3 regions of the Consotaella aegiceratis genome follow, and region 3 is predicted to be linked to each of the others. Evidence: predicted binding sites of a transcription regulator. Region 3 holds the regulator's gene; each other region holds the start of a gene.
The links. Region 3 encodes LexA, which represses DNA repair genes until DNA is damaged. Its sites were predicted from a motif close to TGTTCNNNNTGTGTTCNG; they were not measured.

Region 1 (10,410 bases), on a different contig from region 3:
GGTGACGTAGACATCGGGCAGGAAGTGCATCTCGATCTTGATGACGCCGTCGCCCTGGCAGGCCTCGCAGCGCCCGCCCTTCACGTTGAAGGAGAAGCGGCCTGGCTGATAGCCCCGCGCCTTGGCCTCCGGTAAGCCGGCGAACCAGTCGCGGATCGGTGTGAAGGCGCCCGTATAGGTGGCCGGGTTGGAGCGCGGCGTGCGGCCGATGGGCGACTGGTCGATGTCGATCACCTTGTCCAGGTGTTCGAGGCCCTCGATGCGGTCGTGCTCGGCCGGAATGTCGCGGGCGTTGGAGATGCGCCGCGCCGCCGCCTTGAACAGCGTCTCGATAAGGAAGGTGGACTTGCCGCCGCCCGACACGCCGGTGACGCAGGAGAACAGCCCGAGCGGAATCTCGGCCGAGACGTTCTTGAGGTTGTTGCCGCGCGCGCCGACGACCTTGAGCGCCTTGCCCTTCTTGGGCTTGCGCCGGTTTTCCGGCACCGGGATGCCGAGCGCGCCGGAGAGATACCGGCCGGTCAGCGATTTCGGATGCGCCATGATCTCGGCGGGTGTGCCCGAGGCGATGACCTCGCCGCCGTGGATGCCGGCGGCCGGACCGATGTCGACGACGTAGTCTGCGGTGCGGATCGCGTCCTCGTCGTGCTCGACGACGATCACTGTGTTGCCGATGTCGCGCAGGTGCTTCAGCGTTTCGAGCAGGCGCTCGTTGTCGCGCTGGTGCAGGCCGATCGACGGCTCGTCGAGCACGTAGAGCACGCCGGTCAAGCCCGAGCCGATCTGCGAGGCCAGGCGGATACGCTGGCTCTCGCCGCCCGACAGCGTGCCGGACGATCGCGACAGGGTGAGATAGTCGAGGCCGACATCGTTCAAGAAGCGCAGACGCTCGCGGATCTCCTTCAGGATGCGCGCGGCGATCTCGTTCTGCTTGGCATTGAGCTTTTCGGGCAGCGCCGCAAACCAGTCGTTGGCGGCGCGGATCGACAACTGCGTGACTTCGCCCACGTGGCACCCGGCGATCTTCACCGCGAGCGCCTCCGGCTTCAGGCGATAGCCGTTGCAGGCCGGGCAGGGCGTCTCCGACATGTAGCGATCGATCTCTTCGCGCACCCAGGCCGAATCCGTCTCCTTCCAACGACGCGCCAGATTGGGCACCACCCCCTCGAAGGTCTTGGTGGTCGAATAGGAGCGCAGGCCGTCATTGTACTTGAATTCGATCTTCTCCCGGCCCGTGCCGTTGAGGATCGCGTTCTGCGCTTCCGCCGACAGATCGCACCAGCGATCGGTCTGCTTGAAGCCGAAGCGTTTGCCGAGCGCGTCCAGCGTCTGGCCGTAATAGGGCGAGGAGGACTTGGCCCAGGGCGCGATGGCGCCGGCCTTCAGCGTCCTGTTGTCCTCCGGCACCACGAGCGCCGGATCGATCGCCTGCTGGAAGCCGAGCCCGTCGCAGGTCGGGCAGGCGCCGAACGGATTGTTGAAGGAAAACAGGCGCGGCTCGATTTCAGGGATGGTGAAACCCGATACCGGACAGGCAAACTTCTCGGAGAAGATGATTTGAACCGGCTTGCCGTTCTCGTCCTGGCCGTCGGCCAGTTCCGCCACCGCCAGGCCGTCCGCCAGTCCCAACGCCGTTTCAAGGGAGTCGGCCAGACGCGCGCCGAGGTCCGGACGCACCACGATGCGGTCGACCACCACCTCGATATCGTGCTTCAGCTTCTTGTCGAGCGAAGGCGCGTCGGCGATGTCGTAGAACTCGCCGTCGATGCGCACGCGCTGGAAGCCCTTTTTCTGGAGCTCCGCCAGTTCCTTGCGATACTCGCCCTTGCGGCCACGCACGATCGGCGCCAGCAGATAGAGCCGGGCACCCTCGTCGAGCGCCAGCACCCGGTCGACCATCTGGCTGACGGTCTGGCTTTCGATCGGCAGGCCGGTCGCCGGAGAATAAGGCACGCCCACGCGCGCGAAGAGCAGACGCAGATAGTCGTAGATCTCCGTGACGGTACCGACCGTCGAACGCGGGTTCTTCGACGTCGTCTTCTGTTCGATGGAGATCGCCGGAGACAGCCCGTCGATCTGGTCGACGTCCGGCTTCTGCATCATCTCCAGGAATTGCCGGGCATAGGCCGACAGGCTCTCGACATAGCGCCGCTGGCCTTCCGCATAAATCGTGTCGAAGGCGAGCGACGACTTGCCCGAGCCGGACAAGCCGGTCATGACGATCAGCCGGTCGCGCGGAAGGTCGAGATCGACATTCTTCAAATTGTGCTCGCGCGCGCCGCGAATGGAGATCTGCTTCAGTTCCGCCATGGCCTGCCAGAAAATAACGATGAGGGGCGCTGCCGCCGGGATTTCGCGGCCGGTCCGATGCCATAGATAACGATCCGTTCGCCGATTGGGAGGGGGCCGCGAAGCGAAACGGACTCATCAACGGCTCTTGCGTGGTAGGGAACATAATGCGAACATGATGGCGCCGCAATGCCCAAACGGCGCCTGTGGAAATCTCGCCGAACGACGCCTCGCCTTTGTTCGGCGGGCGCCATTGCTCTATGGTGGGCGCGACCGGGCGGATCGCCCGCAAAGGATAAGTTGGAGTGTGACCGAATGGCTGGCAGCGTGAACAAGGTGATCCTGGTCGGAAATCTGGGGGCCGATCCGGAAATCCGCCGGCTGAACTCCGGCGACATGGTGGTGAACATGCGCATCGCCACCTCCGAAACCTGGCGCGACCGCCAGTCCGGCGAGCGCCGCGAGCGCACCGAGTGGCACAACGTGGTGATCTTCAACGAAAACCTCGCCAAGGTGGCCGAGCAGTTCCTGAAGAAGGGCTCGAAGGTCTATGTCGAGGGCCAGCTGCAGACCCGCTCCTGGGACGACCAGTCCGGCCAGAAGCGCTACACGACCGAGGTGGTGCTGCAGCGCTTCCGCGGCGAACTCCAGATGCTCGACGCTCGCGGCGAAGGCGGCGGCTCGGGTGGCGGAGGCGGAGGCGGAAACTACTCCCGCGGCGGGAGCGGCGGCGGCGGGTATGATCGCCAGGACGATCGCGGTGGCGGTGGCTATGGCGGCGGGGGCGGCGGTGGCTCGTCGCACGACCTCGACGACGAAATTCCGTTCTGAGCCGGGCCTCGTGATGGAAGACAACAGGCTGGGGGCTGTCTTGCGCTTAACGACGTTCTCCATCGCGCTTTTGGCGGCCTCGACCGCGATCTCCGCTCCTGATGCGCTCGCCCAAGAGGCCTCCGATGCGCCGATGATCGCGGTGATGTCGGCGTTCGAGCCGGAATGGCAGAGCCTCAAGGCAGCCGTTCAAGACCCGCAGGAAGAGACCATCAACGGCAACCTCTTCGTCACCGGCACGCTGGAGGGGCAGGACGTGGTCCTGTTTCTTTCCGGCGTCTCGATGGTCAACGCGGCGATGACGACGCAACTCGCGCTCGACCATTTCGACGTCTCCTCGATCGTCTTTTCGGGCATCGCCGGCGGCGTCGATCCGGAGCTCTCGATCGGCGACGTCGTCGTCGCGGACCGGTGGGCCGAGTATCTGGAGGCCGTCTTCGCCCGCGAGACCGCGGACGGCTACGAACTGCCGAGCTATGCCGAGGAGATCTTTCAGAACTACGGGATGATGTTCCCGCAGAAGGTCGGCGTCTTCGCCGACGGCCATGACGGGCTGGAAGAACGCTTCTGGTTCCCCGTCGACGGGAAGCTGCTGGACGTCGCCCGCCAAGTGGCTGGCTCGGTCGAACTCGAGGATTGCAACGCCGACAAGGCCTGCCTGACGCAGGCGCCGAAGATCGTCGTCGGCGGCAACGGCGTGTCGGGCATGGCCTTCGTCGACAATGCCGATTTCCGCCAATACGTGTCCGACACGTTCAGCGCCAAGGTGCTCGACATGGAAAGCGCCGCGGTGGCCCACGTCGCCTATGCCAACGGCGTGCCCTTCATCGCCTTCCGCAGCCTGTCGGATCTTGCCGGCGGCGGCGAGGGCGAAAACGAGATGGGCACCTTCTTCAGCCTGGCGTCGGAAAATTCGGCGCGGGTGGTCCGCGCCTTCCTCGCGGCAATGTAGCAGGGATCGGCGGCGCTACGGCCGCCGATCCCGGCTCTCGTCAGGTGCGGATTTCCTGCCGCTGAAACGAGACGTAGGCGATGGTGTAGACAAGCATCATCGCCGCCACGAGGCCGGAGAGTTGCGGCCAGATCAGCAGCGCGCTCTGCCCGAAGGGCAGCGGCGAACCCATCAGCGCCCCCTGCAACTGGTTCAGGAAGACGATCCCGAGCGAGCGCGTCGACGGGTCGAGGAGCGCTGTGGTGATCTCGCCGTAGAGCGTGTTCGGCGAAATCCGGGCGATCGCCTGCTGAGTCTCCACCAGATGCAGCGTCGCGACCGGATCGAACGGATCGGCCGGTACGACGATGCTCGCCACCAGCGGCGCCAGCATGCCCCAGAAGATCGAGAACAGAAGCCAGAGCGTCAAAGCGGCGAGGGCCGAGGTCGCCGGTGCCCGGAAGACCGTGGAAAACAGCACGGCCACGGCCAGCCAGACGCCGGCGTAGATGAGCGAGGCGAACAGGAAGGCAATCCCCCGCAGGATCTCCTCGCCGGACGGCGGCAGCCCCAATGTCAGGATGCCCATGCCGGTGACGAGCAGCCACAGCGTGACGAGACAGATCGCGATGACGAGCAACCCGCCGAGGAATTTTCCGGCGAGCAGTGCATCGCGATAGATCGGTTGCGACAGGATGCGGCTCATCGTTCGCCGGCTGTATTCGCCGTTCACCGCGTCGAAGCCCAAGGCGATGCCGACCAGGGGCAGCAGGAAGCCCAGGAAGGACACGAACGAGGGCAGGGGCTCCTTGGCCGTGGTGAAGAGGTGCAGGAAGAGGAACGAATCCTGGCTGACCATATCCTTGATCTGCCCGATCGCGCCGTAGATCGAGCCGATCGCCGTCAGGATGACGAGCAGCATGACGAGATGCATGCGCGCGCTCGTCATGTGGTCGGCCGCCTCCTTCAGGGCGACCGTGGAAAGCCCCGTAAAGGGCGAGCCTTCACGCTGCATGATCCACCTGTTCAAAGTAGTTGGCATAGACTTCGTCGAGGCTCGAGCGGCTCATGGAGAGCTGCTTGAGATTGCCGCCCGCCGCGACCACGGCTCTTGCCAGATCGCCGCGAAGGTCGCGGCTCGCGTCGATATGCACGAGGCCGGACGGCAGCGCCGCGGCGCGCGTAAAGCCGGGAATGGCGGCTGCCGCCTGCGCCACGTCGCAGCCTTCGGCCTCGACCTCCACAACATAGGCGCCGCCGAGAACCTGGCTGGCCAGGTCCGGGACACGACCGACCAGCCCGACCCGGCCGCGATGGAACAGCGCGACGCGCGTACAGATCGCCTGCACCATGGTCAGCAGATGCGAGGAGAGCACGATCGTCATGCCCTCGCGCGACAGCCGGCCGATCAGATCGAGCAGCTCCTGCGTCGATTGCGGGTCCAGCCCCGACGTCGGCTCGTCGAGAATGGCCACCTCGCAGCCCTTGACCAGAAGCTCGGCGATGCCGAGCCGCTGTCGCATGCCGTGCGAGTAGGTCGAGACCCGGCGTCCGGCCACGTCGGCAAGGCGCACGCGATGCAGTGCCTCGTCGATGCGGCCAGCCGCTTCGGCACGGGGGATGCCGGCGAGCCGCGCCGTGTAGGCCAGGTTCTCCTCCGCCGACATGGTGTCGTAGAAGCCGACCGAGTCCGGCAGATAGCCGACCCGACGCTTGACCTTGAGCGGTTCGCGCAAGGGATCGAAGCCGAGCACGCGAACCTGCCCCGCCGAGGGCTCAGTGAGGCCGAGGAGCAGCAGGATGGTGGTGGTCTTGCCGGCACCGTTCGGGCCGAGCAGGCCGAACACCTCACCGCGCTCGATGGTGAGATCCAGCGCGTCGACCGCGACGACGCGGCCGTAGCGCTTGGTGAGGCCCTTGGCCTCGATGACTGGCGCGCTCATCGCCGGCCATACCGGGTGACGGAGAAGCCGAGGACGACGACGGCCGCGGCAATCACGCCGAGCCCACCGATGCCCCACAGCGTCGAGGTGGTCACGCTCACGCGGAAGTCGGCGCTATCGGATGTCCCGTCGCCGGAGGCGCGCATCGTCACCATGTAGTCGCCTGCGATCGCCTTGTCCGACGGGGTCACATGCGCCACGACCTGCTGGTTCTGCTCGGGCGCGAGCGCATCGATGGTGGCCGGATCGAACGCGACCGTCCAGCCGGACGGCGCGCTGGCCGAGAGCTTCACCGCCTTGGCCGGGGCCGTGCCGCTGTTGCTCACAGTGAAATTGAACGTCGCTTCCTGGCCCGCCTCGGCCTTTCCCGAGAGCCGGCCGTCCGGCCCGGTTAGAGACACGGTGGGCTGTCCGGTGATGTCGAGGGCGAGTTGCGCCTGGCCCTGGATGTCCCCGTTGGCGGCCGCGACCGCGACCGGATATTGGCCGGCGTTGACGGTCTTAGGCGGCGTGACGGAGAGCTTGACCGCCTTGTTCTCGCCGGCCTTGATCGGCAGGCTCGTCAGTTCCTGGCTGCCGTATTGCTCCTTGAAGGTCGCTTCGAATCCCGGCGGGGTCTGAGCCAGGAGGTTGAAGGTGGCGTCCTCGGCGCTCGAATTGGTGATGGTGAGGTCGAAATCGAAGTTCGAGCGCGGCGTGCCGACGAGTGCGGGAAGCTTCGGCTCGACCTTGACCTCGGCGGGTTCGGCCTCGGCCAGCGTCATCTTGACCGGCAGCGTCAGGGTCTGGCCGGCATCGGTTTTCGCACTGACGGTGAAGGCGTAGCTTCCCGGCTTGGCGGTTTTGGGTTCCGTCAGCTTGAGGTCCAGCGAGCGGCTGTCGTCCGGGCCGACCATCGCGGCCATCACCGGCTTGCCTGCTCCGTCGATTTCCCACGACCAACCGTCGGGCAAACCCGCGACTGCAAACTCCACCCGCGCTGGCGGCATTCCGGCGTCGGTCAGCGTTAGCGGGATCCGAACAGCGTCGCCGATGCGCTCGGTCAACTCCGGAAAATCGGTCGTCAGCCAGAGGCCGATCGGCTTGGTGGGACTCTCCTGAGCAAAGCTCGTTTGGGCAAACAGGACCATCCCCGCGGCGAGGGTCGCCGCGGGCAAAAGCGGAACGCGGATCATGCGGATCACTCCCGACTGATTTGCAAGATGCTGGAAGCGGTCCTGGCAGAATGGGCGGGGCCGCCTCGATGACGGTGTAAGGTTTTGCGACGACCGTGACCAAAATCCGGCACAAAAAGGCCGCCGCGGATTAAATCTTGGTCATATTCGGGCCGAAGTCAGGCGACCGAGGCGGCTCTGATGAGGAGGACGGGGGCCGGCTAAGGGCCGAGCGACATCAGTCCAAGTTAGCCTCGGCCAGTTCCATCCGCCGATGCGCCTCGCGCGACTGCACTTCGATATAGAGCCGCCGGATGATCGGAAACTTGGCCTTTACCTCGGCTTCGAGCTCGCTCACTGCCGCCTCGACGTCCTGCGAGAGCACGTTGTCCCTGAAATCGCAGCTGGCGGTCAGCAGAACGTCGTTCGGCCCGAGGTGCAAGGTCCGCAACTCGTTGATGGCAATGATCTCGGCATGGCGCTCCATGGCCCGGCGCACGGCGGTCTCGATCTTGTTGGAGGCCGCCTCGCCGATGATCAGTCCCTTGACCTCGATCGCCAGGAAAGTGGCCGTCGCGGCGAGCAGGATGCCGATCAGGATCGAGCCGATCGGGTCGAAGACGGGATTGCCCGTCGCCCAGGACAGGCCGACGCACACCGCCGCGATCAGCACGCCGACGCAGGCCGCGCTGTCTTCGAACAGGACCACGAAGACCGACGGATCTTTCAGGTCGCGGAAATCGGCGATCAGTCCTTCGCCATTCCGACGCTTCTGGAACTCGCGGAACGCGACGCTCCACGAATAGCCTTCGAAACAGAAGGCAAGGCCGAGAACGACCAGCGCGACGATCGGCGCCTCGATGGCCGACGGCTCCTCGGTCAACAAGCCTTCGACGCCCTCGAACACCGAAAACCCTGCACCTAGCCCGAAGATGAGGATCGCCACGATGAAGGCCCAGAAGTACACTTCCACGCCATAGCCGAACGGGTGGCGGGCGTTGGCGGGCTTCTTCGCCCGATGAAGTCCGAGCAGCAGAAAACCCTCGTTCGCGGTGTCGATGAAGGAGTGGATGCCCTCCGCGAGCATCGAGGACGAGCCGGTGAACAACGCCGCGATCAGCTTGGTGATGGCGATCCCCACATTGGAGGCGATCGCGGCATAGATCGTCTTGCTGCTGCCGCCATCGTGTCGCCGGGAGCGCGCCATTCAGGTCTCCGATCTGTTCGAGTCTACGTCGGATCGTTTTGCAGGAATGCGATGAGGCCGTCGTTGGTTCGCATCAGCTCCTTGGCGCCGTCGGCCACGAACTGGACGGCGAGGGCGGCCAGCACGACCCCGAGGAGGCGGGAGATCACGGCTCGGCTGGTCGGTCCGAGCAGGCGTTCGACCGTGTGGGCAAGCGCCAGGACAGCAAAGGACAAGGCAAGGGCCGCGGCGATGACGAGGATGAGCCCCAATTGGCCCGCGAGGCTCGGCAACGCACCGGCCAGGAGAATCACCGCCGCGATCGCCCCCGGGCCGGCCATCAGCGGGATGGCGAGCGGAAAGGCCGCAATGTCGTGCTCCGGGTCGTCGACGGCTTCCTCCGCGCTCTTTTGTTTGCGCTCGCCCCGTTTCTCGAACACCAGTTCGAAGGCGATCCAGAACAGGAACACGCCGCCGGCTACGCGGAAGGCGCCGAGCGTGATGCCGAGCGCCTCGAGCACGGTCAGACCAGCCACGGCGAACACCGACAGGATGATGCCGGCGATCAATGAGGCCCGCAATGCGATGGCGCGCCGGTGAGCCGCCCGTACGCCGGGCGTCAACGCCAGGAAGACCGGCACCAATCCGAGCGGGTCGATGATGACGAACAGCGTCACGAAGCCGTTGACGAGGAGGTGCAACATCCGGCTGCGTTAGAACGGCCGGCATCGGACTGCAAGGACGATCGCCGAAACGCTCGAGTCGGATCGGTGCGAAGCCCAACTGTCTGCCGAGCCGAGAGGCGAACGGCGTCCGTTCAAACGCGCCGCAGCGCGAAGAATTCGTCCTCGGCGCGGTAGTCGAACAGCTCGAACGGATAGGCCGCCAAGCCCGGGAAGAGCGTGCGCCAGCGAGCGCCGTCTTGAGCCGTCAGCCAATCGCAGGTCGGACCGACGGCGTCCTGATAGATCGTCGCGGGGCCGTAACCCAGCGCGAGCGCCCGGCTGGTATCGAGCGTGAAGGGCGAGGGGACCGACCAGGGTGTCCATCCGACCGAGCCGCCGCTCTCCGGCGTTTCGATCGGCATCAACCGGCCCTCATAGCCGAGGTGCGTGGCGATCGCGGTTCCGATCTCCGCAACGCTCGGCGCCTCTGGATCGGCGATGTTGAGAATATGCGTCTTCGGTGCGTCGAGCACGACACCGATCAGCCGGGCGATGTTTGCCGCCGCCGTGCTGTGGAATTGGCTTCGCCCCTGATAGGCCAGTGGGATGGCCGGACGCCGGTCGAGCATGCGCTTGACGAACCACCATTCGCGCGGATGGGTGGAATACGGCCCGTAGATCGCGGCCGGGCGCAGGATCGTGACTGGTTGCCGGGCATGATCGAGCAGGCGGCGTTCCAAGGCAACCTTGCGGGTCGAATAGGTTTCGGGACCCGGCTCGACCGTTGGCTGGGCTTCGTCGATCGGGCCCAGAAAGATCGGAAACCCGTTGTCGCGGGCTTCGTCCAGGGTGCGCCCGGCATCGTCCCGATAGACGCTCGATGACGAAATGACGACGAAAGCGCCGACAGCCTGCTCGATCTCCAACAACTGATCGGCATGAGTCTCGGTGAAGGCGATGGTGTCGATCAAGGCGTCGGTGCCCTCCGCCAGGACGTTGCCGAGAGCGCCTGGCGCTTCGCGATCCAGCGCGACAGACGAGATGCCACGCGACGCAAGTTCGTCCGCATCGGACGGTTCGCTTCGGCTCGACAGAGTGACCCGCCACCCACGGCTGGCAAGTTCGGTGGCAACGGCGCGGCCAATTTGGCCGGTGCCGCCGATGACGAAGGCGTGGCGGGGCATGGCTGTCCTTCCATCGTGGGATCGCGGGCTTAGCAGGAAGCGCCTTAGGGCATCTGGGCGAGGATGCCGGCGAAGCAAGCGCTGCGGTTTGCAGAAACGGCTACCAGCCGTGCTTATCCGAGTAACGACAGCGCCTGTCGACGCCCAAAGACCGCGTTCGATCCAGACGATTCGGCCGCAAAAGCCCGGTTCTGGCCGGATCAGGCGAGGTCGGCGGGGAATTTTCT
Region 2 (10,410 bases), on a different contig from region 3:
CAGGGACGCATGCGGGCGCAGACGGAAGCGGCGATCGCGGCCGCCGACCTGTCGCTGTTCCTGATCGACGCGAAGGCCGGCGTGACGCCGCTCGATGCCGTGTTCGGCGAGCTGTTGCGGCGGTCCGGCAAGCCGGTGGTGCTCGTCGCCAACAAGGCCGAGGCGCGCGGCGCCGAAGCCGGGTTCGCCGATGCCTTCGGGCTCGGCCTCGGAGAGCCCTGTCCAATTTCGGCGGAGCATGGCGAGGGCATGGCGGACCTCCGCGACGCGATCGTCGAGGGGCTCGGACTGGAGGCCTTCACGTCGGGGGACGAGGTCGCCGAGACCGAGGTCGAAGTGGGCGAGACGGACGAGCCGGAAGCCTACGATCCGACCAAGCCGCTGCGCATCGCCGTGGTCGGCCGCCCCAACGCCGGCAAGTCGACGCTGATCAACCGGTTCATCGGCGAGGACCGGCTTCTGACCGGGCCGGAAGCCGGCATCACGCGCGATTCGATCTCGGTCGAGTGGGATTGGCGCGGCCGCCGCATCAAGATGTTCGACACGGCCGGCCTGCGGCGCAAGTCGCGCATTCAGGAGAAGCTGGAAAAGCTTTCCGTTGCCGATGCGCTGCGCGCCGTGCGCTTCGCCGAGGTGGTGATCATCGTCATCGACGTGACGATCCCCTTCGAGCGCCAGGATCTGCAGATCGTCGATCTCGTGGTGCGCGAAGGCCGCGCGCCGGTGATCGCCTTCAACAAGTGGGACGTGGTAGAGGACCGGCAGGCCGTGCTCGCCGATCTCCGCGAGAAGACCGACCGGCTGTTGCCGCAGGCGCGTGGCATCCGCGCCGTTCCCATCTCCGGCGAGACCGGCGAGGGGCTGGAGCGCCTGATGAAGGCCGTTGCCGAGACCCACGAGGTCTGGAACAAGCGGATCTCCACGGCGCGGCTCAATCAATGGCTGGAGGGCATGGTGGCCCGGCATCAGCCGCCGGCGGTCTCCGGCCGCCGCGTCAACCTGAAATACATGACCCAGGTGAAGACGCGGCCGCCCACCTTCATGCTGTCGACCTCCCGTCCCGATGCGCTCGGGACCTCCTATACGCGTTATCTCGTCGGTGGGCTGCGCGAGGATTTCGGCCTGTTCGGCGTGCCGATCCGGCTCGGCCTGCGCAAGCCCGACAACCCCTATGCCAAGCGAGGCCGCTAGCGGGCCTCGGGTCGTGGCTGCATTTCCGCTCTAGGTCTTGAAATGGAAACCATTTTTCTGGTCCGATCCACCACTTGTTAACCAAGATACAAGGTTGAGCTCCGATACTCGCCCGCATGAATGGCGTGGGGCGAGTGGCGGGTATGCCGGCGGAACAACGGCAGCAAAAAGGGAAGACGGCGACACGGCGCGGCGCGGCAAGCACGCGGCGGTGGCCGACGATTGTGGCGCTCGGCCTCGTGCTGGTTCCGGCGATGACGACCGCGGCCGCCTTCCAGGACATGGCCAGCCTGCTCGAAGGCGCCAATGCTGAAGCGCGCTGGCAGGCCTATTTCGTGCCGTCGCCGGCCGGCGCCATCGCCGAAGCCAAGCTGGCCTATGCTGACGACAAGCAGCAGCAGCGGCTTCCGGCGGGCTCGGGCGTGCGTGGCGCCGATGGCGGTCTGTTTTCGATGGATACGGTTCGGCCCGCCTTCGATACGCCGGACGAGGCCCGCGTCGCTCGTCGCGACAAGAGCAGCCGTGTGATCACCTCGGCGCCGGTGACGCCGCCCAAGGCGTTCACCGCCGGTTCGATCCTGGAGCGCCACAGCCTGCTGCAACCAAACCTGTCGAAGGGCGACGATGCCGTCCGCCAGGCCTTTCTCGTTCCCGCTCCGAGCGCCGACCTGATCCAGGTCGCCATGAGCTTTCAGCCGAGTCGGTCGGGCTCGTTCGATGCAGGCGCCAGCGAGACCATGGTCGCCTCGCTGGACGACACCGGGACCGCAACGGCGCTCGGCTATGCCGCGGAGGAACGCGGCACCATCGCAACGCTGTTCGAGAAGATCCTGAAGGAGCCCCAGGCGCCGTTCGTGCCGCCGCTGGAAGCCGGCGATCATGCCTGGGCGGCGACGCCGCTGCCGGCTTCGGCCTTCAGTGAGCGCGAGCAGACCTGCCTTGCCAACGGCATCTATTACGAGGCGCGCGGCGAATCGGAGCTCGGGCAGGCGGCGGTCGGCCAGGTGATTCTGAACCGGGTTCGCAATCCGAGCTTTCCCAATACGATCTGCGGCGTCGTCTATCAGAACAAGGACTGGCGCAATCGCTGCCAGTTCTCCTTCGCCTGCGACGGACGGCGCGACCGTGTCAGCGACCGCGACGCGTGGGAGATCGCCAAGCGGGTGGCCGATCAGGTCAGCAAGGGCCAGATCTGGATCAACGAGGTCGGCTCCGCGACCCATTACCACGCGACCTACGTAAAACCACGCTGGGCACGCGCCATGGAGCGGGTCGACCGCATCGGCCAGCACATCTTCTATCGCACCTTTGGTGGCGGCTGGGATTGATACGGCTTTCCGATCGATCGGGTCGGGAGAGATATCGAGCCTGCGCGGCGTTAGCGCGTCTTGAAATCCGGTCTCCGAAGGGATCGTCGGGATTTCGGAGAACTGTTCGCCGGCTTTTAGCCTGAGGGCCGCTGAGGCCAGCCCGCGGGCAAGCCGAATCGCCAGCCTGCCCTATTTTCTGTGCCGACACTTGATGATACCCGAACCATGCCGCTCAGGCGGGACATGTTTCGGGAAGGCGGCTCGACACGAGGCCGCGCGGATCGGGGAGCACGAATGTCGGCGGACGATCGCGACCAGACGGCCATGGGCAAGGACGCCGAGGCTTCTCACGCAACGCCCCTCACTGAACGGCAATGGGAGGCACGCCGCAACACGCTGGCCGAACGGTTGTCGGCGCAGCGCGCCAAGACCGCGAAGGTCAAACCCCCTCGTCGCGGCGCACCGGTCATGCAGGGCATGGCACAAGGAATGCGGCTGGCCAGCGAGTTCATCGGCGGCATCTTCGTCGGTGGTGCCATCGGATACCTGATCGATCGTGTCGCTGGAACGTTGCCGATCGCTCTCATCGTCTTTCTGATGCTCGGTTTTGCGGCCGGAGTCCTGAATGTCGTGCGCTCCGTATCGGCGGAGAAGGCCCATCAGACCGGCGATGCTGCACCGCAAAAGGCCGGGCAAACGTCCGAAAAGCCCGCCAATGATTGAAGAGGGGTGTTGCGAATAGCGGTTGGGCCGGTTATGGCAATGCGGCTTCCTTAAGCCCTAAAACCGTTGAAGGGTGTGCGTTTTGGCAGTGGATCCGATCCATCAATTCCAGATCACGAGGCTGATCCCGATTGAGATCGGCGGAGTCGATCTCTCCTTCACGAACTCCTCGCTTTTCATGGTCATTACGGCCGGACTGGCGGCAGGTTTTCTCTATTGGTCGACGAGCGGCCGTGGCCTGATCCCCAGCCGCGTGCAATCCATCTCGGAACTGCTCTACGAATTCACGGCGGGGATGCTGCGCGATGCCGCCGGGACGCAGGGAATGCGCTTCTTTCCCTTCGTCTTCGCCATCTTCACGTTCGTGCTGCTCGCCAACCTGATCGGTCTGTTTCCGTTTTTCTTCACGATCACCGCCCACATCATCGTGACGTTTACGCTGGCGATCACCGTGATGGCGGTGGTGACCGGCTACGGCATCTATAAGCACGGCCTGTCTTGGTTCCGCGTGTTCGTGCCGTCCGGCGTCCCGCCCGTCATTTTGCCTTTCGTGGTGCTGATCGAGGTCATTTCCTACCTCTCGCGCCCGGTTTCGCATTCCGTTCGACTGTTCGCCAACATGCTGGCGGGCCATATCACGCTCGAGGTTTTCGCTGGCTTCGTCGTGTCTCTGGGAACGCTGGGCGCCTTGGGCGTGACCGGCGCGATCCTGCCGCTGTTCATGGTGGTGGCGTTGTCGGCGCTGGAGCTCATCGTCGCCGTCCTGCAGGCCTATGTTTTCGCGATTCTGACCTGCATGTACCTCAACGACGCGGTTCATCCGCATCACTGATTCCACCCAAACCGCGGTCGATCCGTCGGCCGCCAACCCACCGCACGATCAAAACCCGAAGGAGAAAATGATGGACGCGGAAGCTGCACGTTACCTCGGCGCAGGCTTGGCTTGCTTCGGCATGGGCTTCACGGCGCTCGGCCTCGGCAACATGTTCGCAAACTACCTCGCCGGCGCATTGCGCAACCCCAGCGCGGCGGATGGCCAGTTCGGCCGCCTCATCTTCGGCTTCGCCGTGACCGAGGCGCTCGGCATCTTCTCGCTGCTGATCGCGCTGCTGCTCCTCTTCGTCGGCTGACGATTGCGGGCTGGTGATCGCGGTTCAGGCCGGTTGGCGATTTCGTCGCCGACCGGCCGATGGAGCGGGAGACGAGAATGTTCGTGACTGAAGCCTTTGCTCAGACGGAAGCGCCGGAAACCGGTCACGCGTCGCCGTCCGATGACGGCGGAGTGACGCACGGCGAGGTCGTGCAAGTCGAAGGCGGCCACGAATCCGGCGTCTTCCCGCCGATGAATTCAGAATTTTTTGCGTCCCAGATTCTCTGGCTGGTCATCGTCTTCGGCGCCTTTTACATGGTGCTCGACCGCGTGATCGTACCGCGCTTGTCCGGTATCCTGGAAAATCGCAGGGACCGGATCGCCTTCGATCTGGAAGCGGCCGAACAGATGAAGGCCGATGCCGACGAGGCCCAGGCTGCCTACGAACAGGAGCTGGCCGAGGCTCGTCAGCGGTCGCAGGAGATTGCCCAGTCCGCGCGCGACGCGGCCCGCGCCGACGCCGATCGCGAACGGGCCAAGGCCGAGGCGGAGCTCAACGACAAGCTCGCGGCGGAACAGGCCCGGATCAACGAGATCAAGGCATCGGCAATGGCCAATGTCGGCGAGATTGCCGAGGATGTGACGGCGACGATCCTGCGGGAGGTCGCGGGCCTCGACGTTTCGCAGGAGGAGGCACTGGCGGCGATCCGCTCGGTGCAGGCCTAGGGAGTAGCAGTCAATGTTTGCAGAAGCGGCATTCTGGGCGACCGTCGGCCTGCTCGTTCTGGTTGGCGTGGCCGTTTATTTCAAAGCCCCGGCCATGATGATTCGGTCTCTCGACGCTCGTGCGGATCAGATCCGCAACGAGATCGAGGAAGCGCGCGAGCTCAAGGAAGAGGCCAAGCAGCAGCTGGCCGAATTCCAGCGTCGCCGCCGCGAGGCGGAAGACGAGGCTAAGGAGATCGTGGCTTCGGCCAAGCGGGAAGCCGACGCGATCGTCGAAGAGGCACGCGTCAAGAGCGCCGACTATATCGCGCGTCGCACGACGATGGCTGAGATGAAGATCTCCCAGGCCGAAGCTGACGCGGTGGCCGACGTGCGGTCTTCGGCCGTCGATATCGCCATAGCCGCAGCGGCCAAGCTGATCGCCGAGCGCAACGGCGCGGCGAAGGACGACCGGTTCTTCGAGCAGTCGATCGCCGAGGTCCGCAAGCGGCTTCAGTAGTCCGGCGGACCTCGTCACGGACGGCCGTCATGGCGGCTGCCGAAATTCATTCTTATCGAATTGGCGAGCGGCCCGTCGGGCTGCTCGTTTTCGTTTGGAGCCGTCGACGCGGACGTTCGCCTCTATTGCAGGTGCCGTAGGCTCGCGGCTTCGCGGCAATCTCTCGCGGTCGGCCTGCTTCATCCGTATCGAAGGAATGGGAAGTCCATTGCGGCGGCGTCATCGTCGGCCGTCGCGTCGCTGATCCACTCAACGTCGGGTGCCGCCGCTATCTCTTGAGCGGCTTCCTTTGCCTCATTCTGCCGCGGCAAGAAGATCGGGGCGCAGGGGTCTGAAGCTCATGCGGTGGATCGAGCAGGGACCGAGCCGGCGCAGGGCGTCGAGATGCTCGGCCGTGCCATAGCCCACATGACGGCGAAAGCCGTACCCCGGAAACACGTCGCAGGCGCGCCGCATCATGGCGTCGCGTACCACCTTGGCAACGATCGACGCGGCGGCGATCGACACGGATCGCGCGTCCCCGCCGATCACGGCGGTCCCCCGGCTGCCGACGCGCGGCGGCACGTCCCGGCCGTCGATCAGGACGTGGCAGGGTTGCTCGTCCAATGCGGCGAGCGCGCGGGTCATGGCGATGAGCGTGGCGCCCCGGATGTTGTAGCGGTCGATTTCCAGCGCGTTGGCGGACGCGAACGACACCCGCGCAACGGAAAGCAGCTCGGCGAAAAGGGCTTCCCGCACTTCGGCGGTGAGCTTCTTGGAATCGTTGAGCCCGGCCGGAATACGCTTCGGATCGAGAATCACCGCGGCGGCGACCACCGGTCCGGCGAGCGGCCCGCGGCCCACCTCGTCGACCCCCGCGACCAGCCGTGCACCCTTGGCCAGCCGTTCTTCCTCGAGGGTGAAGGTCGGCGCCAACACTTCGATCCTGGCGGTCTTCGGCCGGGCCTGCTTGGCGCCGGCCGTATCCTTCGTGCGCGCTGCGGCGGCCGCCTTGCCCGCCGCCTTCGGCTGGGGCGAAGAAAAAAGAGAATCGGAGGAATGGCGAGTCATGATGCGGCAAGACTCGCGCATTCTCCGATTCTCCACAAGGCCCGCCGCATCGAGGGGTGGGGATGAGCGGGCGAATGTTTGCCTCCGTCGGGCATCTCACACAGCCCGTCCGAGCACCGCTTTGCGACCGCAACACCGGTGCCGGTTCGGCCGGTTCGGCGTATAAATTTGTCGCCGCTCGATCCGGCAGCATCCCAACTTTAGCCTTCGGCCGGGATCTGTGCGCCCGGCCGGAGCCCGGCAGACGACAGCAGTGCTTCTAGAGCAGGGACAGTTGCACGCCGCTGCCCTTCGGAGCGGTAAAGAGATCGGTGCGCAACGGCGTGCGACCCCGGTTCAGGCCGAATCGCTCGGAGGCGATCTCGAACCGGCGTTTAATCTGAAAGGCGTAGGGCCCCTTGCCGCGCATCCGCTTGCCCCATTCCGAATCGTAGTCCTTACCGTCCCGCATGGAGCGGATCAGCGTCAGGACATGCCGGTACTTGTCGGGATAATGGCGCAGCAGCCAGTCCTTGAAGATGGGGCTCACCTCTAAAGGCAGCCGCAACAGGATATAGCCGGCCTCCTTGGCCCCGGCGGTGGCGACCGCCTCCAGCAGGCGCTCGATCTCGTGATCGGTGAGTCCCGGGATGATCGGCGCGGCCATCGCCATCGTCGGAATTCCGGCCTCGCTTAGGAGCCGGATCGTTTCCAGGCGCTTTTCCGGCGTTGCCGCTCTCGGCTCCATCGCGCGGGCGAGCGTCCGGTCGAGCGTCGTCACTGACAGAGCGACCCGCGCCAGGCCCTTGGCGGCCATCCGCGACAGGATGTCGATGTCGCGTGCGACGAGCGCCGACTTGGTGACGATGCCGACCGGATGGTTGGCCGCCTCCAGCACCTCCAGGACCTCGCGCATGACACGCCAAGTCTTCTCGATCGGCTGATACGGGTCGGTGTTGGTGCCGATGGCGATGGTGCGCGGCTGATAGGTCGGCTTCGACAGCTCGTCCTCCAGAAGTCGCGCCGCATTCGGCTTGGCGAACAGTCTGGATTCGAAATCGAGGCCCGGCGACAGTCCCATATAAGCGTGGGTCGGCCGGGCGAAGCAGTAGACGCAGCCATGCTCGCAACCACGATACGGATTGATCGACCGGTCGAAGGAAATGTCCGGAGAGGTGTTACGCGTGATGACCGTCTTCGGCCGCTCCACCTGAACCTCGGTCTTGAAGGCGGGCAGTTCGTCGAGCGTCTGCCAGCCGTCGTCGAAGACGTGGCGGGACATCGGCTCGAAGCGCCCCGACGGATTGACGCCGGCGCCCCGCCCGCGCCGCCGGTCGAACCCAACCCGAAGCCCGGACTCGGCAATGATGTGGTTGGCGATATCGACGCCACCCGGCGCCGAGAACGCGGCGCTGTCGGCGGCCTGGACCTCTTGCATGGGATTACCTCCCGTTTCGGGTCTAGTGTTGTGAACAAAGTCCTAACATCGAGATGAGAACATTACAAGAACATTCTTGCGGCCGGTTTGTTCCCGCTGTTCATGGAACCGTCATTTGGATAGACGGGACGTCATGTTGAGCGTCTTGATCGAAGTGGGTGAGGAGCCCGGGCCGCTGGCCGCCAGCCTTCTCTCGCTGGTGCCCGGAGCCGTCGAGGGAATGGTGCGCGACGTCGTGGTGCTGGATCGCGGTCTCGGCGAAGAGGCGCGTGCTGTTGCGGAGGAGGCCGGCTGCCGGATCGCCGAGGGGGAGAGCATGGCCGGTACGATTTCGGCGGCGCGCGGCGAATGGCTTTTGTTGCTATGCGTCGGTGCGCGTCTCAGTCCCGGCTGGATCGAGGCGGTCGGCAACCACTTTTCGTTCGGACATGGAGCCGGGCCGCGTCCGGCGCGGTTTTCCAGGTCGTGGGAGGGCCGCGGGCTCAGCCGTTTCCTCGATCCGTTCGCGTGGTGGAGCCCGCCGCTTTCCTGCGGCCTGATTTTGTCGAAAGGCCAGGCGCTGTCGAAGGCCGGAAACGCGCGCTCGCTCGCGGATCTCGCCAAAGGCGTGGCCTCGGTGCGCCTCGATGCGGCGATCCGTCCCTACGCCGCCCAGCCTTAGCGTCCGGTACTCGTTACCCCGTCCCGCGCAAAGTGCTCGGCAATACCCACCAATGCGGATGCTCGGCACCGATCGCGGTGGCCGCGTCGTGCGCGGCATCCTTCGTCGCAAACAGGCCGAAGATGGTGGCGCCGGAGCCCGACATGCGCGACAGAAGGGCGCCTGCCTCAGTCAGCGCCTTGCGGGCCTCGTCGATCGCTGGCGCGATCGAGAGCGCCGGCTCTTCGAGATCGTTGCGCGCCCCCGCCAGGTAGGCGACCAGGCTCTCGATCGTCGGCCAGCCGCCGGCGACCGACGGGAGCGGCGCATTCTGCCGTTTCACGAGGCGACGGAACACCTCCGGCGTCGCGACCGGGACTCCCGGATTGACCAGGACGACGGGAACCCGCGGAAAGGCCGGCAGAGCCTGCCCGATTTCGCCGACCCCTTGAACGCGCGCGGGATGTCCGGCCAGGCACATCGGCACGTCGGCTCCAAGGCCCAGGCAGGCCGAAGCGAGATCGTCGCGGAGCCCTGGATCGGCTTCTGCGAGAAGCGCCAGCAGCGCCGCGGCGTCGGCCGACCCGCCGCCGAGGCCGGCGGCGACCGGCAGGCGCTTTTCGAGGGTGATGGAAAGGGGACCGATGCGGGTGCCTCGGGTGGCCGCGCAGTGGCGTGCCAGGTCAAGTGCTCGCATCACGAGATTGTCGGCCGCCACGCCGTCCAGGGCGGGCGCGAACGGCCCGATCAGGGTCAGTCGGTCGCAAGCGGATGGAGCGACAGCGAGCCGGTCGCCATGCTCTGCGAAGGCGACCAGGCTGTCGAGTTCATGAAAGCCGTCGGCCCGTCGGCCCGTCACATGCAGCGCCAGATTGACCTTGGCGGGCGCAAAACCTTGGCGCTCCGCCGAGCGGGTTGGGTCGACCGCGCTCACGGCCTCGGCGTCAGTCGGCGCTCTGCGGCTGGGCTACGGGCTTCTCGGCGTTGGACGCACGATCGTCGGTCCGGTCGGTGCCGGCAGGCGCGTCAGGCCGTTTCTCGACCGGTCCGAGCCCGTCCTGCAGCTTTTCGGCGATGCTCGTCATCTGCTCCGGCTCGGGTTTCGGATCGCCGCCCAAAGCCCGCTGCCATTGAAAATGCGCCTCGCGCTTACGGCCGACCCGCCAATAGGCATCGCCCAGATGATCGTTGATCGTGGGGTCGACCGGATTGAGCAGAACCGCCCGCTCCAACTGCTCGACGGCATCGTCGAAGCGGCCGAGCCGATAATAGGCCCAGCCGAGCGAATCGATGATGTAGCCATCGTTCGGCCGCAGATCGACAGCCGTCTTGATCATCTCCAGGCCTTCTTCCAGGTTGCGGTTCATATCCACCCAGGAATAGCCGAGATAGTTCAGGACTTGCGGCTGGTTCGGCACCAGCTTGAGCGCCTGGCGGAAATTCGGCTCCGCCTTGTCCCATTCGCCCAGCCGCTCGTAGGCGATGCCGCGCTGATAGAACACGTTCCAGTTCTGCTCGTCCGTGTCGTCGGCGAGGTCGACCGCCTTGTCCAGCACCTCGGCCGCGCCGGCATAGTCCTTGTCGGCCGCGAGCACGTCGGCAAGCGCCAGATGAGCCTGAAGATCGTCCGGATATTGCTCGAGCGCGCGCCGAAGATGGGTCTTCGCCTCGTCCTTGCGCTCCGCATACCAGAGGTCGAGGCCCATCTGCAGATCGGCGTTGCGCCGTAGGGCCGAATCCTCCGGGATCTTCTCGTAATAGGAA
Region 3 (10,410 bases):
TTTCGCGGCACGGCGTCCACCACGGTGGTCACCGCCGGCGAGACGGAGGTGCCGATCCAGGACTACGCCTTTGCCTATCAGCGGGCGCAGACGGCCTTGTCGCAGCAGATGGGGCGCCGCCTCACCCGCGAAGAGGCTGAAGGCTTCGGCGTCGATCAGCAGGTCTTGAGCCAGCTCATCGCCGATGCGGTTCTGGACGAACAGGCGCGCCGCCTCGGCCTCGGCCTTTCGGAAAGCCGGCTGGGCAGCCTGATCGCCGAGGATCCGTCGTTTCACGATCAGACGGGCGGCTTCTCGCGTCAGGCGTTTCGCCAGGTCCTGAGCTCGGTCGGGCTGAGTGAGGAATCCTACGTCCGCAATCGAGAAAACGCAGCGGTGCGCGGCCAGATCGTCGAGGCCGTGGCCGACGGAGCGATGCTGCCGCAGACCGTCGAGACGGCGGTCGGCCTCTATATCGGCGAACGGCGGACCGTCGACTACCTCGTGCTGCCGCCATCGCTGGTGCAGCCAGTGGCCAACCCGGACGACGCGGCGCTACAGGCCTATTTCAACGAGAAGAAAGCGGCCTATAAGGCGCCGGAATATCGCGGGCTCGCCTATGCCGAGCTGACGCCGTCGACGATCGCCGATCCGCAGGCGGTCTCGGAGGATCAGGTCAAGGAAGATTACGAGCGCAATGCCCAGCGCTTCACCACGCCGGAAAAGCGGCGGATCGAGCAGGTAGTGTTTCCGGACAAGGACGCCGCCGACGCGGCCCGAGCCGAGATCGACGGCGGCACATCGTTCGAAGATGTCGTCAAGGAAACCGGCCGGTCGATCGAGGACGCCGATCTGGGGCTCCTGGCGCGCGGCGACGTGCCGGACCAGGCCATTGCCGAAGCGGCGTTCTCTCTCGACCAGGGCGCAGTGAGCGATGTCGTCGACGGCATGTTCGGTCCGGCCCTGGTGCGGGTGACGGAGATCGAGCCCCAGGCGGTGCGCCCCCTCGCCGAGGTCGAACCGCAGATCCGCCAGGAACTGGCCCTGGAAAGCGCCACCGATGCCGTCTTCGCAGCCTACGACACCTACGAGGACGCCCGGGCGAGCGGTGCGACCTTCGAGGAGGCGACGCAAAAAGCCGGCATTCCGACCCAGTCGGTCGCCGCCATCGATCGCACCGGCCGCACGCCCGACGGCGAGGCGCTCGACCTGCCCGGCAAGGACGATCTGCTGGCGGCGGTGTTCGACAGCGAACCGGGCTTGGACAATCCGCCGATCAACATGCAGGCCGAGAGCGGCTATGTCTTCTACGACGTCAAGAGCATCGATCCCGCTCGGGACCGCACCCTGGACGAGGTGAAGGATCAGGTCGTCACGGACTGGAAGGCGGACGAGACACAGCGCCTGCTCGACGAAAAGGCCAAAGCCTATCTCGAGCGGCTGCAGAATGGCGAGGATCTGGCCGCGATCGCCGCGGACGCGGATCTGCAGCCGGCCTCGGCCGATGCGGTGACGCGGCAAACGGCGGTCAGCCAGCTGGGACAGGCCGGCGCCACGGCGGCCTTTTCGGGCGGCGTCGGCACGGCGGCCCAAGCTCCCGCGCCGAACGATTCGCGCATCCTGATCAAGGTGAAACAGGTCGCGCCGCCGGCCGATCCGCAGTCCAACGTGTCCGAGCAGCAGCGTCAGCAGTTGGCGACCACGATGGAGAACGATCTGTTCCAGAGCTACATCGCGCTGCTGCAGGGCGAGTATCCGGTTCGCGTCTATCCGCGTGCCGTCGAACAGGCACAGGGGATGCTGCGATGAGCACACAACTCAAGCCTCTTCTCGGCAAGGTCGCGGCCGGGGCGGCGCTCAGCCGCGCCGAGGCGGAAGAGGCCTTCTCGATCCTGATGTCGGGCGAGGCCACGCCGTCCCAAATCGGCGGCTTCCTGATGGCGCTTCGCGTGCGTGGCGAGACCGTCGACGAGATCGCCGGCGCCGTCTCGGTGATGCGCGCCAACATGGTGCCGGTCGAGGCGCCGAAAGAGGCGATCGACATCGTCGGCACCGGCGGCGATCATGCCGGAACGCTCAACGTCTCGACCTGCTCGGCATTCGTCGTGGCCGGCTGCGGTGTGCCGGTCGCCAAGCACGGCAATCGGGCGCTGTCCTCCCGCTCCGGCGCCGCCGACGTGCTGATCGCGCTTGGCGTCAACGTCGATCTGAAGCCGGCGGCGATCTCTCGCTGCATCACTGAGGCCAATGTCGGCTTCATGTTCGCGCCGGCCCACCATTCGGCCATGCGCTTCGTCGGTCCAAGCCGCGTCGAACTGGGCACCCGGACGGTCTTCAACCTGCTCGGTCCGCTGTCCAATCCGGCGGGCGTCCGGCGCCTGCTGGTCGGTGTCTTCGCTCCCGAATGGGTGGTGCCGATCGCCGAGACGTTGCGCGCCCTCGGGACGGAAGCGGCCTGGGTGGTCCATGGCGACGGGCTGGACGAGATGACGGTCTGCGGCTCGACCCAGGTTGCGACGCTGACCGACGGCCAGATCACCACGTTCACGCTCGAGCCGGAATCCGTCGGCCTCGAACGCCATCCCCTGGCCGGCATCAAGGGCGGCGACGCCGAGGCGAATGCCGCCGCGCTGCGAGCGGTCCTGGAGGGTAAGCCGAGCCCCTATCGCGACATCGTGCTGCTCAACACCGCCGGGGCACTGGTGATGGCGGGCCGGGCCGAGGACCTGCGCGACGGCATCGAGCAGGCGCGACAGGCCGTCGACCAGGGTGCGGCGCTCGCCGTCCTCGACAAGCTGGTCGCGGTCAGCAACGATGCGGCGGAGGCGACCGAGTGACCGACATCCTCAAGAAGATCGAAGCCTATAAGCGCCAGGAGATCGCAGCCGCCAAGGCGCGAACCTCGCTGAGCGAGATCGAGGCTCGGGCGAAAGCGCAGAGCGCGCCCCGCGGCTTCGCCGAGGCCCTCAAAGGCAGGCAGGCCGACGGCGGCTTCGCGCTCATCGCCGAGGTCAAGAAGGCGAGCCCGTCGAAGGGCCTCATCCGCGCCGATTTTGATCCGCCGATCCTCGCCAGGCAGTACGAGGCAGGCGGCGCCGCCTGCCTTAGCGTGCTGACCGATACGCCTTCGTTCCAGGGTGATCCCAGCTTCCTGACGGCCGCGCGGGACGCCGTGTCGCTGCCGGCGCTGCGCAAGGATTTCATGTTCGAGCCGTATCAGGTGGTCGAGGCCCGCGCCTGGGGCGCCGACGCCATCCTGATCATCATGGCCGCCGTGGACGACGCCTGTGCCGCGGAGTTGGAGGACACGGCTGCCGGTCTCGGCATGGACGTTCTCGTCGAGGTGCATGACGAGGCCGAATTGGAACGGGCGATGAAGCTGCGCTCGCCGCTGGTCGGCATCAACAACCGCGATCTCAAGACCTTCCATACCGATCTGGCCGTGTCGGAGCGCTTGGCGAAGCTCGTGCCCGACGACCGGCTGCTGGTCGGCGAAAGCGGCATCTTCACCCACGGCGACTGCCAGCGGCTTGCAGACGCGGGTGTTCGCGCCTTTCTCGTCGGCGAGAGCCTGATGCGACAGGCCGATGTCACTGCCGCGACCCGGCTGCTTCTGACCGGCGTCGAGGCGGGAGCCGCAGCATGACGGATACGCCCCAGGCCTCTGAGACCGGTCTGACCCATATCGACGCCAGCGGCCATGCGCGCATGGTCGACGTCGGCGAAAAAGTCGAAACGCAGCGCGTGGCGCGCGCCGAAGGGCTCGTTCTGATGACGCCCGAAACCCTGTCGCTGATCGTCTCGGGTCAGGCCGCCAAGGGCGACGTGCTGGCGGCCGCGCGCATCGCCGGCATCATGGCGGCCAAGCGCACCTCAGAACTGATCCCGCTGTGTCATCCGCTGATGCTGAATTCGGCGAAGGTGGACCTCGAAGCCGAACCCGCCCTGCCCGGTCTTCGCGTGACCGCGACGGTCAAGGTCGGCGGCAAGACCGGCGTCGAGATGGAAGCCTTGACCGCCGTCTCTGTCGCCTGCCTCACCGTCTACGACATGGTCAAGGCGGTGGAGCGCGGCATGACCATCACCGGTATCCGCCTGCTGGAGAAATCAGGCGGCAAATCCGGAACCTGGACTGCAGGAGCATAACATCATGATTTCCGTCGAGGAGGCGGTCGCCCAGCTCGTCGAAGGCGTGGAGCCGGCGTCGGGCACGGAAGACGTCGCCCTTCATGACGCGCTCGAACGCGTTCTCGCCACCGAGCTTCGCGCCACCCGCACCCAGCCCGATTTCGATTCGTCGGCCATGGATGGTTACGCCGTCCGCGCCGCCGATCTCGCCGATTTATCGCGGTCGCTCGAGGTGATCGGCGAGGCCGCCGCCGGCAGCGCTTTCGACGGGTCCGTCGGCAGCGGTCAGGCCGTGCGTATCTTCACCGGCGCGCCGGTGCCCGCCGGAGCCGACAGCATCCTGATCCAGGAGAATGCCGAGACGCTCGGCGATCGCCTGATCCGCGCCACCGCGGCGCCGTCTACCGGTCAGCACATCCGCCCGGCCGGCAACGATTTCGCTCAGGACGACATCCTGCTGTCCGTCGGCACCTGGCTGCGTCCGGGTGCCCTGGCCCTGGCGGCAAGCGGCGGCCATCCCATTCTGACGGTGCGGCGGCGTCCGCGAGTGGCCGTGCTGGCGACGGGATCGGAACTTGTGGCACCCGGAGAGCCGGTCGGTCCAGCTCAGATCGTCGCATCCAACGGCTATGGTGTCGCGGCCATCGTCCGGCGCGCCGGCGGCGAGATTCTGGACTATGGAATCGCCCCCGACGATCCCGCGAAGATCGCCGCCTGCGTCGATCGCGCGATCGACGAGCGAATCGATCTTCTGGTGACGATCGGCGGTGCTTCGGTCGGCGATCACGACCATATCGGTGCGGTCTTCGAGGCGAAGGGCGTTTCGCTCGATTTCTGGAAGGTGGCGATGCGGCCGGGCAAGCCGATCATGGCTGGGCGGCTGAACGGCATGCGGCTGATCGGGCTGCCCGGCAACCCGGCATCGAGCCTGGTGGCGGCCTCGGTGTTTCTGCGGCCGTTGGTGCGCGCGTTGGCTGGCCGGCAACCCGAACCCTTGACCCGAGTGGGCCGCACGGGCGTGGCGCTGCCCGCCAATCCGAGCGAACGCACGAACTTCCTGCGCTCCATATCGGAATTGTCGGCAGAGGGCGGCGCGATCGTGACGCCGATGGACCGGCAGGACTCCTCGCTCCTGTCGATCTATGCCCGCGCCTCGGCTCTGCTGATGCGGCCGGCTCAAGCGGCTCGTGCCGAAGCGGGGGATCCCTGCCTCTACGTCGACCTCGACTGACGAGTTCCGCTTGCGGAACACAACTAGAACAGCTAGATTTGTTCAGGTTTTGTTTTCGGAGGGATTCGCGGCGATGCTGACGCGCAAGCAGCACGATCTGCTGGTCTTCATTCATCAACGATTGAAGGAGGAAGGCGTGCCCCCCTCCTTCGACGAGATGAAGGACGCACTCGATCTGCGCTCGAAGTCGGGAATCCACCGGCTCATTACGGCGCTGGAGGAGCGGGGCTTCATTCGCCGGCTGCCGAACCGAGCCCGAGCCCTCGAAGTGCTCAAGCTGCCGGAGGGCATGCCTGAGCCCGCCAAGGCGAGAACCGGCTTCACGCCGAGCGTCATCGAAGGACGGGCACAGACCCCCAAGGCCGAAAGCGTCTCCCTGCCCCGCATCGGTGCGTTGGCCCGGCCGAGCCGCCCTGCGCCGGTCGAAGTGAGCGACGGAGCGGCGCTCAGCGTTCCGGTCATGGGGAGGATCGCCGCCGGCGTGCCGATCTCGGCGATCCAGCACCCGACTCATTCGATTCCGATCCCCGCCGACATGATCGGTGGCAGCGGCGAGCACTATGCGCTGGAGGTGAAGGGCGATTCGATGATCGAGGCCGGCATCCTCGACGGCGATACCGTGGTCATCCGTCGCTCCGATACGGCCACGCCCGGCGATATCGTGGTGGCGCTCGTCGACGACGAGGAAGCCACCTTGAAACGCTTCCGGCGACGCGGCGACCGCATTGCCCTGGAGGCGGCCAACCCGGCCTATGAGACGCGGATCTTCGGCTCGGATCGGGTGAAGGTACAAGGTCGGCTGATCGGGCTCATTCGCCGCTATTCCTAGAACGCCGCCCGTCGACCGAGGGCACGAATATCGTCGTGGCTCATCCATAGTCTTGCTCTATTGCAGGAACGCGGACACGGAGTGAGGTAACGGCTCCTCACAGCGTCATCCTCGGCCACCGTGCCGAGGATCCAGACCGCGTTGCCTGCCGCCGAGGCCGGATATCGGTCTACGCCGTAGCGCTGTGTGGCTGCCATCGTCTCCGGCAAGCATCAGCGCTCGGATCGATCCTGGAGATGGTCGATCGGCGAAGCTCTCAATCCTCGGATTTGCCGGCCTCGCCGTCAGCAATCTCCGGCTTTCGCCAATATTCCGGCCAGGGCGCCAGCCGATGGGCGTTCCACTCGGCGGGAACCGGGCCGATCGCCGTCTGCATCTCCGCCCGGCCCGTGGCCGGCGAGCGGGAAATAGCCAGTGATCCGGTGCGCCGCAGTGTCCTAAGCGTAACGAGAAGCGCGCCTGAGCGGCAGGCGTCCAGTCGGATCGCCCGTGCGACGATGGCGACGTCGGCCTCGTCGCAGGCTCGCCCGGTGAGTTCGTAGTCGTCGGTCCACACGATCGTCAGTCCCGAGCGGCTGACGGCGCGGCAGAAAGCCTCCTCGCAATCGAATGGCGAACCGGTGTCGGCGGTCGCCGTGCCGCCTCCATAGGCGCGCAGCCATTGGTCCGCGACGAACCCGTTGGGTCGCTCCTTGCGGAAGGAGACAGTGCCGTCCTCGGCGATCAGGGCCACCTCCTCGCCATCCTCGAAGATCAGCAATTCGGGCGGCGAGCCGGTCGCCAGCGCCAAAGCCAAACCGATGCCGGCCAAAGGCACCGCGATCCAACGCAGGCGGCTGGCGCAGAGGGTCGCCACCAGCAGAGCAGCCGTCAGCACCGCCAAGGCGAGCGGCGAGACGATCCCGCTCGCCGCGTCGGGCATATGGTCGGCCGTCAGGTGCGCGATGGCGAAGATCGCATCCAGTCCGATCGCCAGCAGATGCAGGAACGGCGCGTCGAGGCCAAAGGGCATCGCCAGCACGGACAACAACGCCAGCGGCATCACCCAAAGGCTGAAGATCGGCAGCGCCAGGAGATTGGCGACGAGGCCGAACGGCGCGAGGCGTTGGAAGTTATAGGCTGCGTAAGGCGCCGTGGCGACGCTCGCAATGAGCGACGATGCGGCGATGCCGACGAAAAAGAGTATCAGCTTTCGCCAAAGCGGCAGCGGCCCCCTCGACCGGGACGATCGCGCGGCGCGCCAGCGCGCGAAGCCGCCATAGGCCCCGACCAGCGCCGTGGTTGCGGCGAACGACATCTGAAAGCTCGCCGTCATCACGGCATGGGGGCCGAGAGCGATCACGATCAGCGCCGCGATGGCGACGTTGCGCAGCGTCAGGGCTGGCCTGTCGAAGAGGATCGCGAGCAGCATGACACCGAGCATGATGAAGGCGCGCTGCGTCGCCACGTTGGCGCCCGAGATGGCGAGATAGGCAGCGGCGACGACGATGGCGGCGGCGGCGGCCCATTTCTTGACGGGAAAGCGCAGCGCCAAGCCAGGAATGGCCGCCAGCAAGGCGCGAACCAGGGTCATCGCAAAGCCCGCCGCCAAAGCCATGTGCAGTCCGGAAATCGCCAACAGATGGGCGAGCCCGCTCTTGCGCAGCCACTCGGTGACGGTGTCGGGAATGCCGGACCGCTCACCGGTGACCAGCGCCGCGGCGACGCCGCCCGTGGCGCCGGGCAACACCGAGCGAATGCGCTCGGCGATGCCGAGATGCAGGCGCATGAGCTGCAGTGAAAGGTTTGACTGCAGCGTGTCTGATGCCGGTTCCGGCGCACCCAGGCTGAACCCGTACGCACCCAGCCCCTCGAAATAGGGCGAAAAGGCAAAGTCGTATCCGCCCGGATAGGCCGGGCCGGACGGCGGCATCAGGCGCACGAGGCCGCGATAGGTGCTGCCCAGCGGCAAGAAGCCGTGCCGGCTCGTCACCAGGATGCGGACCTCCTCGGGCGGCCGTGAGAGGTGGGGACGCTGCGTATCGGCGAGCCTTATCCGATAGCGCATCCGGCCGCGTTCGTCCTGGTCCCTCCAGACGACTGTGCCTTCGATCCGGGTGGTGACGTCGCCGGACAGGATCGTCGTCTCGGTGCGCTGCAATTCCCACTGGGCCAAAGCCACGCCGAGAAGCGCAAAACCGACGACCAGGGCCAAGCCGCTTCGCAGCGGCGCGCCGGACGTCCACCGCAGACTCGCAAGGCAGGGCACCGCGAGCCCAAGCGCCAACAGCGGCGGCCAGCGCCACGCCAAGCCATGCACCAGAACCACGCCGACGATCAGGCCGATGGGTGCCAGGGCAAAGCTGGAGCGCGCCGCCTCCTCGATCGCCATCGCGCGCGCCCACCAGCCCGGATCGGCCGTCGCCTCGGCATCGTCATGGCCGCCGACCGCGTCGACCCATCCGGCGCGCACGTTGCGGCGCCGGGCCGTGCTCGATGCGTAAAGATCGCGGTCGGCCGTACTCATCCCGCGCGTTCGCTGCCTTGTCTCTGCCGAGCGCTATGCTACACACCGGCACGACAAATCCGATCGAAAAAGATCGGCTGCCCTCATTTCTCATTCCCATGGAGTCGTCATGCCGGACCGCGTCGTGACCCGCTTCGCTCCCTCCCCTACGGGTTTTCTGCATATCGGCGGTGCGCGAACCGCTCTCTTCAATTGGCTCTACGCGCGGGCCAAAGGCGGCAGAATGCTGCTCCGGATCGAAGACACCGACCGCGAGCGATCCACCGAGGCCGCGGTTCAGGCCATCATCGAGGGGCTCGATTGGCTCGGGCTGAATGCCGACGAGCCACCCATTTCCCAATACGAGCGGGCGCCTCGGCATCGCGAGGTGGTCGATGAGCTGGTGCGCCGCGGTAAGGCCTATTTCTGCTACGCATCGCCTCAGGAGCTCGAGGAAATGCGCGAGAAGGCGCGCGCCGAGAAGCGCCCTCCCCGCTACGACGGTCGTTGGCGCGACCGCGACCCGTCCGAGGCGCCCGAGGGCGTCAAGCCGGTCGTGCGACTCAAGGCGCCGCTCGATGGCGAGACCGTGGTGCATGATTTGGTGCAGGGCGAGGTCCGCTTTCCGAACAAGGATCTCGACGATTTCGTTCTGCTGCGTTCCGACGGATCGCCCACCTACATGCTGGCCGTCGTGGTCGACGACCACGACATGGGCGTGACGCAGGTCATTCGCGGCGACGACCACCTGACCAATGCCGGACGTCAGACGCTGATCTACAACGCGATGGACTGGCCGGTTCCGGCGATGGCCCACATCCCGCTGATCCACGGCCCCGATGGGGCCAAGCTTTCCAAGCGCCACGGCGCGCTGGGTGTCGAGGCCTATCGCGCCATGGGCTACCTGCCGGTGGCGCTGCGCAACTACCTCGTTCGCCTCGGCTGGAGCCATGGCGACGACGAGATCATGACGACGCAGGATATGGTCGCCTGGTTCGACGTCACCGGCATCAACAAGGGTGCTGCGCGGTTCGACTTCGCCAAGCTGGAAGCCATCAACGGCCATTGGATCCGCCAGTCCAGCGATGCGGATCTGGTCGAGACGCTGATGTCCGAGCGCGACGTGCTGCCGAATGGCGAAATCCTGAAGCGGCGGCCGGACGCAACCGTGCGCGAGCTTCTGGCCGCCGCCATGCCGGGGCTGAAGGAACGCGCAAAGACCCTGGTCGAGCTCGTCGACGGGGCGGCTTTCCTGTTTGCCGAGCGGCCTCTGGCGATGGAGGAGAAGGCCCAGGCGATCCTGGATGACGGTGGGCGCGACATCCTGCACGCCCTGTTGCCGGATTTCACCTCGGCTCCCGAATGGACTGCAGAGGGGCTGGAAGGCATCGTGCGCAGTTTTGCCGAAGAGCAGGGCCTCAAGCTCGGCAAGGCGGCGCAGCCGCTGCGGGCTGCGTTGACGGGTCGCACGGTCTCGCCGGGGGTGTTCGACGTGCTGGCCGTGCTCGGTCGCGAGGAGGCGCTGGCACGTCTACAAGACCAGGCGGTCTGACCTAGATACCTTGATCTATTGATCCGGGAGGAGCCCCGCGGCCTCACGGATTGCTACAACTTGTTACCGACAACGCTTTGCGATAATCCACAATCGGCAGGAAGTTGCTCTGTTCCGCAGCCCGCCGGTCGCGGCCTTTAAAGAAGGGGAGATATATGTCGAATCAATCAGCCAAGTTGGGTTTTGGGGACAAAGAGTTCGACTTC

Region 1: the regulator LexA is predicted to act here: its motif matches at 2,448-2,465, upstream of uvrA (excinuclease ABC subunit UvrA).
Region 2: the regulator LexA is predicted to act here: its motif matches at 8,062-8,079, upstream of SMD10_RS02355 (glycosyl transferase family 2).

Annotation. Positions count from the first base shown of each region.
Region 1 covers NZ_JAZHFT010000014.1:77,645-88,054, forward strand. The annotation lists gene uvrA (excinuclease ABC subunit UvrA) at 1-2,310, opposite strand, end outside; gene ssb (single-stranded DNA-binding protein) at 2,605-3,120, shown strand; gene SMD10_RS11870 (5'-methylthioadenosine/S-adenosylhomocysteine nucleosidase) at 3,161-4,072, shown strand; gene SMD10_RS11875 (ABC transporter permease) at 4,113-5,066, opposite strand; gene SMD10_RS11880 (ABC transporter ATP-binding protein) at 5,056-5,994, opposite strand; gene SMD10_RS11885 (NEW3 domain-containing protein) at 5,991-7,169, opposite strand; gene SMD10_RS11890 (cation diffusion facilitator family transporter) at 7,387-8,355, opposite strand; gene SMD10_RS11895 (MarC family protein) at 8,379-9,038, opposite strand; gene SMD10_RS11900 (NAD-dependent epimerase/dehydratase family protein) at 9,152-10,183, opposite strand.
Region 2 covers NZ_JAZHFT010000002.1:163,624-174,033, reverse strand. The annotation lists gene der (ribosome biogenesis GTPase Der) at 1-1,191, shown strand, start outside; gene SMD10_RS02395 (cell wall hydrolase) at 1,335-2,519, shown strand; gene SMD10_RS02390 (AtpZ/AtpI family protein) at 2,826-3,224, shown strand; gene SMD10_RS02385 (F0F1 ATP synthase subunit A) at 3,307-4,056, shown strand; gene SMD10_RS02380 (F0F1 ATP synthase subunit C) at 4,127-4,354, shown strand; gene SMD10_RS02375 (F0F1 ATP synthase subunit B) at 4,432-5,040, shown strand; gene SMD10_RS02370 (F0F1 ATP synthase subunit B family protein) at 5,054-5,539, shown strand; gene rnhB (ribonuclease HII) at 5,834-6,454, opposite strand; gene SMD10_RS02360 (PA0069 family radical SAM protein) at 6,849-8,006, opposite strand; gene SMD10_RS02355 (glycosyl transferase family 2) at 8,140-8,667, shown strand; gene SMD10_RS02350 (4-(cytidine 5'-diphospho)-2-C-methyl-D-erythritol kinase) at 8,681-9,580, opposite strand; gene SMD10_RS02345 (tetratricopeptide repeat protein) at 9,591-10,410, opposite strand, start outside.
Region 3 covers NZ_JAZHFT010000025.1:31,081-41,490, forward strand. The annotation lists gene SMD10_RS16350 (peptidylprolyl isomerase) at 1-1,788, shown strand, start outside; gene trpD (anthranilate phosphoribosyltransferase) at 1,785-2,816, shown strand; gene trpC (indole-3-glycerol phosphate synthase TrpC) at 2,813-3,625, shown strand; gene moaC (cyclic pyranopterin monophosphate synthase MoaC) at 3,622-4,125, shown strand; gene SMD10_RS16370 (molybdopterin molybdotransferase MoeA) at 4,130-5,338, shown strand; gene lexA (transcriptional repressor LexA) at 5,412-6,167, shown strand; gene SMD10_RS16380 (ComEC/Rec2 family competence protein) at 6,424-8,673, opposite strand; gene gltX (glutamate--tRNA ligase) at 8,783-10,204, shown strand; gene gltA (citrate synthase) at 10,360-10,410, shown strand, end outside.